Regions from separate parts of the Pseudoalteromonas rubra genome, predicted to be linked through region 2. Evidence: predicted binding sites of a transcription regulator. Region 2 holds the regulator's gene; the other holds the start of a gene.
The links. The regulator sigma-54, encoded in region 2, starts transcription at its own class of promoters, with help from an activator protein. The targets are predictions, from matches to a motif close to GTTGGCACGNNNNTNGNNT.
Positions count from the first base shown of each region.

Region 1: a site for sigma-54 is predicted at 1,652-1,670, ahead of AT705_RS12470 (DUF2884 family protein). Genes of this name have one in related genera too.

Region 1 covers NZ_CP013611.1:2,872,925-2,876,080, reverse strand. Annotated here, with positions in the region: gene AT705_RS12485 (S8 family serine peptidase) at 1-291, opposite strand, end outside; gene AT705_RS12480 (c-type cytochrome) at 657-1,106, shown strand; gene AT705_RS12475 (PA3496 family putative envelope integrity protein) at 1,211-1,393, opposite strand; gene AT705_RS12470 (DUF2884 family protein) at 1,707-2,489, shown strand; gene AT705_RS12465 (aminotransferase-like domain-containing protein) at 2,540-3,156, opposite strand, start outside.
Region 2 covers NZ_CP013611.1:3,217,751-3,220,906, reverse strand. Annotated here, with positions in the region: gene lptB (LPS export ABC transporter ATP-binding protein) at 1-520, shown strand, start outside; gene AT705_RS14025 (RNA polymerase factor sigma-54) at 565-2,073, shown strand; gene hpf (ribosome hibernation promoting factor) at 2,099-2,386, shown strand; gene AT705_RS14015 (PTS sugar transporter subunit IIA) at 2,389-2,844, shown strand; gene rapZ (RNase adapter RapZ) at 2,857-3,156, shown strand, end outside.

The DNA.
Region 1 (3,156 bases), 340 kb from region 2:
TTGCTGTCTTAGGTTAGACTGAGCAGCCTGTACGCTGGCAAATGTATGCTTTGCTGCCGCTTCGCTGTACACACCTTTTGCGACCAGGTCTACCGCCGTGTTTTGTTTCATAACGACCAGGTAGGCGTTAGTGCGCGCTTCAGCGGTGTTGCCTTGCTCTAAAGCAACCTGGCTGACTTTGAGTGATGTGCTTGGTTGAACTTGTGCGGTTGCAGCCGTTGCAGATGCTGCCATCAATGCACCAGAGACAGCAGATGCTACCGCGGTGGCTTTAAATGAATACTTGGCCATAGTTTCCCCTAGGACTTGTTGTGTAAAAGATGTTTCTTTTAGTTTTAGAGAGTAGATTCGTCCATCAATATAGTGTGACTCGCCTGTTAATTACAATATTAAACACACAAAGAAGTTACAAACTTTTCATTCAAATCACAATCAGGTTTGTAACCTACTGTTTATTAAGAATTTTAAAACTGTAAACGAACGTAAACCGACCCGCAATAATGTTGTCATATTGAGGGCGTTGTAAAGCAAAGCGAACAAAATACACACAAAATGAGTAGCAAATGTAGTTCATAATTCTGAACTCGTCTAAGAGACTTGCAATATCTTTTGTAAAGACTTAGAAAAGAGGCAGTTTTTTTAATTAAGGGGTCGAAATGAGAACTACACTATTATTAACAAGTTTATTAACCGGACTGTCTTTGAATGTACAGGCAAGTTCACTATTCGAAAAACCAGAAGACGCTATCGAATACCGCAAAGCAGCATTTCAACTGATCCGTTATCAGATTGGTGATATGGGCGACATGCTGAAAGGCAAAGTCCCGTTTGATGCAGAGCGTTTTAAGCAACGTGCTAACAATGCAGCGCATTTATCAGCAATGCCTTGGGAAGCCTTCCCGGCAGGTTCAGACAAAGGGGCAACAGACGCATTACCGGCAATCTGGTCTGACCGAGCAACCTTTGATAAAAAAGCGCAAGCTTTTGCAGATTACGCACAAAAGCTGGCTGTTGCAGCAGAGTCAGGCGACAAAAAAATCATTGGCGCAGCATTCAGGAATTGGGCAAAAGGCTGTAAAGATTGCCACAATTCATTTAAAGACTAAGCAATAAATAGCAATAAGGCAGCCGCCGCTGCCTTATAATGTGGCCGAGTATCATCGCGCACATGTCAATTTCACTCAGGTTCTAAATCACACGCCACTTCGACTTAGTCATCAAAAAAGTCTAAATCGTCCTCGCCAAGATTACGCTTCAGGCGTTTTTGCTCCAGATAATCATCCAGACGACGTTTCACCTGCTTCTTTTGCTGTGCCTGTAGTTCTTTATCCAACGACCCAAAGTCGTCTTCATAATCATCATCTAACGGATCATAGGAAAATGTTTTACCCACGATGTGCTCCAAACTTAATTATGCTAAATAGTCCCGCAGTTCACACTATGATGACGCTGCATAAGTTAGTATTTAGCGCTAAAAGCTGGCGCTGAAAAGCAAGTCTTTTTTATCCATACGATAAAAATTTTTTATTGCCACTTCCCCAACTAAACACTCTGGTTAAAATCACCACTTTTTAGCCATATTACTAACAAAGTGATATCGCTCCTCAGAGACCAAAATAACAAAATCTCATATCATTCAATAACATAATAAAGTGGCACTGTTCTTGTTATTTCATACTGGTCATCAACACACCAAGGAACACATTATGAAAACTATGCTGCTTGCTTCAACTCTGTTTTTGTCCATCCAGGTCGCTGCCCATTCAGACAGCCACTTTTCCGTCAGTACAGATGAATGTGCCGTAGATTTTAAAAACGACGTGCACATTACGCCTGATCAGGTGTACATCAAAAACGGCTCTGGTCAGCCTTTGATGATAGATGCTCAGGGCTTTCTTTATATTGCAGATCAACCGGTGCAACTGAGTCAGGATGAGCGCATGGCGATGCAAACATATGCGGATACGCTGCGAGGCGAGCTGCCCAAAGTCGCCAGCATTGCATTACAAGGCGTGGAACTGGCTGGCGTCGCCATAGAAGAAGTCGCCAGCGCCTTTAACCTGCACAATCTCGAGTCACTGTCAGGCCTGATGGATGAGCTGCATACCGAAATTGAAGGGGCGTTTTATCAGCAAGGTACTTTTGTAATGGGTGAGCAAACCTTTAATGACTTTGGTGAACACTTTGAGCATCAGTTTGAAGAGAAAATTGAGCAAGCCATTGAAGGTGCCATGATGGAGTCCATAGGCAGCCTGCTGGTTGCTATCGGCTCTGAAATGGTCAGTTCAGGTGGCGATATGGCGCGATTCGAGCAACGTATGGAAAACCTCGGCGCCGAAATTGAACAAAAAGTCGCACAGCAGGCAGACATGCTGGAGCAGCAGGCCGATGCGCTGTGTGGCAACTTCAAAACCATTGCAGAGCAGGAGTCACAGCTCAGTGCAATGATCCCCCAGATGGAAGGGTATCAATTATTCGCTTATCGCTAAGCCCGGTTATCCCTGTGCAGTCAGCCACACTTGTCTAAGCTCACTGCTTATCACAGGTGTGGCTGCTTTTTTGCCTGAACCACTAATTCGCCCAGGGTGCGCACATAGCCTTCCATCTTGTCGCACCAGGGCAGACCATAGCTGATCCGCACACAACTGCGATACCGCTCATAGGCACTGAATATCGCGCCGGGTGCGACACTGATCCCCGCCTGGAGGGCCAGCTGAAAGAACAGCCCACCGTCATATTCGTCCCCCAGGTCCAGCCATAACACACAGCCGCCTTTGGGATCACTGACACGCACGTGGTCAGGAAAATACTTCTGAACCGCCAGGCGCATCTTTTGTTTATTATCAAACAAGCGCTTACGAAGTTGTCGCAAATGCCGATGAAACTCACCACTGGCCATAAAATCTGCCAGCGCCCATTGATTCATCATAGGTGCAGAGCAGCTCAGTGCCCGCTTAAAGCGCTTTGCCCGGGCGCTGTGCGGCCCTGCCAGCATCCAGCCAACGCGATAGCCTGGCGCCACGGTCTTGGAAAACGACGAGCAGGTCAATACCTCACCCGACTGTGCAAAGCACTGCGCTGGCCTGACTCTTTGCTCACCAAAATACAGGTCTCCATATACATCATCTTCGATCAGCACCACATCGTGCGCACGGA
Region 2 (3,156 bases):
ATTACCAATGCACAGCCGGGCAAGACTTGGTATTGGTTACCTGCCACAAGAGTCCTCTATTTTTCGCAAGCTGACCGTCTATCAGAACCTGATGGCCATTTTAGAAACCCGTAAAGAGCTGAATAAAGAACAACGAGAAGTCATCCTCAATGAACTGTTAGATGAGTTTAATATCCAGCATATTCGCGACAGCCAAGGTATGGCTCTATCGGGCGGTGAACGACGCCGGGTAGAAATTGCCCGTGCCCTTGCGGCTGATCCAAAATTTATCTTATTAGATGAGCCTTTCGCTGGCGTTGATCCCATTTCAGTGTTAGATATAAAGAAAATTATAGAGCACCTGAAAAACCGTGGGATAGGCGTACTGATCACCGACCACAACGTGCGTGAAACGCTGGACGTCTGTGAGAAAGCTTATATAGTGTCACATGGTGAACTGATAGCAGCAGGCACCCCGGAACATGTTCTGGCCGATCAAACTGTGCGGGATGTCTACCTAGGTGAGCAATTCAGGCTATAGTTATAAAATTAGAAGTAAATAACAAAAAGGATTGTTAGAGATACATGAGGCAATCGCTACAGCTGCGCATGGGGCAGCAACTGACAATGACACCACAACTGCAGCAGGCTATTCGTCTGTTACAGTTGAGTACGCTAGATCTCCAACAAGAAATCCAAGAAGCGCTTGATAGCAACCCTTTGTTGGAAGTGGAAGAAGGTGAGTCTGAATCACAAGACAATGAAACTCAGTCCAAGTCGGATTCCGATTTGGAACAACCTACAACGAGTGACAACGACAGCTATGAAGAGGCGGCTGTCAGCGACTACGAACAAGACAGCGATGCTGCACTGAACAAAGACACCGTCAGCGACGATTTGGCAATGGACGTAACCTGGGACGAGTACATCAGTGCAGCCCCGGCAAGCAGTTCAGGCCCAATGCCGGAAGACGAAACCATTTACCAGGGTAAAACCACTGAAACATTGCAAGAGTACCTGATGTGGCAGCTGGAACTGACGCCTTTTAGTCCAACAGACAGAGCCATTGCCCTTGCAATTGTAGAAGCGGTTGACGATGCAGGCCTATTGACCATCAGCTGTGAAGACATCGTCGAAAGCATAAATCAAGACAACGATGAAGAGCCGATTGAGCAGGATGAAGTAGAAGCCGTACTGAAACGGATCCAATTATTTGATCCTGTAGGGATTGCGGCACGCAGCCTGCAAGAATGCCTGTGCATTCAGCTCAACCAGTTTGACCCAAACACCCCCTGGCTTGCACAGACCAAAGAAATCCTGACTGAGCACATCGAGCTGTTAGCCAGCCGGGATTACCGCACTTTGATGAAAAAAACCAAACTCAAAGAAGCGGATCTGAAAGAAGTAATGACCCTGATCCACGGCCTAAACCCAAAGCCCGCCGCCAGCATAGTGCAGGAAGAAGCTGACTATGTGATCCCGGATGTGTCGGTTAAAAAAGTGAAAGGCCGCTGGGTTGTTGAACTCAATCCCGATTCAATGCCAAAAATTAGAGTGAATGACCACTACGCTGCGATGTCCCGTTCAGTCAAGTCGAGCACAGACAGTCAGTTTATTCGTTCACACCTGCAAGAGGCAAAATGGTTCATCAAGAGCCTGGAAAGCCGCAATGAAACTTTATTAAAAGTTACTAATTGCATTGTGCAACAACAACAGGCATTCTTTGAACATGGCCCCGAGGCAATGAAGCCGATGGTACTGAATGATGTGGCCGAAATGGTCGACATGCATGAGTCCACGATTTCACGTGTAACAACGCAAAAGTATATGCACACGCCACGCGGTATCTATGAGTTGAAGTATTTCTTCTCAAGCCATGTCAGCACTGAAAACGGAGGAGAATGCTCTTCGACTGCAATCAGAGCATTGATCAAAAAGCTAATTGCCGCGGAAAACACTGCTAAGCCATTGAGTGACAGCAAGATTGCGGATGTATTGGCAGATCAAGGGATCAAAGTGGCTAGACGTACAATTGCCAAATACCGAGAGTCTTTGGCTATCCCACCGTCCAATCAGCGTAAAAGCCTGATTTAGACGTAACTACAGAAGGAAAATGCTTATGCAACTAAATTTAACTGGTCGACATGTAGAAATCACCGATTCGTTAAGAGACTATGTAACAAACAAGTTTGCGAAGCTAGAAAGGCACTTTGATCACATCAATAATGTGCATGTTATCCTAGATGTCGAAAAGCTCATCCAAAAAGCAGAAGCCACATTACATGTGAACGGGGGAGAAATTTTTGCCTCAACCGAACACCGGGATATGTATGCCGCAATAGACGGACTTATCGATAAGCTTGATCGCCAGGTGATCAAGCACAAAGAGAAGCTAACTCGACACTAATCATGAAACTAAGCTCATTGATTTCACAGGACTGCAGCAAAGCTGCGGTCCTTTTTAATAGTAAGAAACGTATTTTAGAGTACATCAGTGAGTTGGCTCACAGCCAGCTTCCAGACAGTAATGCCCATGATATCCTTGATGCACTATTGAGCCGCGAAAAACTCGGGAGTACGGGGATAGGAAAAGGGATCGCACTGCCCCATGGCCGCATGTCAGGCATAGATAAAGTGGTTGCTATGCTGCTTGTTAATCAGCAAGGCATTGCCTTTGATGCCATTGACAATCAACCCGTCGACATTTTTGTGGCACTCATCGTACCCGAGGGAGAAAATCAACAACATTTGCAGACCTTAGCAACGATCGCTGATAAACTTAAGAACAAGGTGTTTTGTAAACGTATCAGACAAGCTCACAATGATCAGGAGTTATTCTCGATAATTGAAGAGTTTGACAACTAACGGAGAGTTTCTGTGCAGTTAATTATTGTCAGTGGTCGTTCTGGCTCAGGAAAATCGGTCGCTCTGCGCGTTCTGGAAGACTTGGGTTATTACTGCGCCGATAATATCCCGGTCAACTTGCTGCCCGCATTAGTGCGCAGTGTGTCAGACAGCTATGATAAAATTGCTGTGAGCGTTGACGTACGTAACCTGCCAAAAGATCAGCAAGAGCTCGACGATATTTTGGAATACCTACCCGGATTTGCAGAACCCAATATATTCTATCTGGACAGCGAAGATCAGATCCTGATCCGTCGCTTTTCAGAAACACGC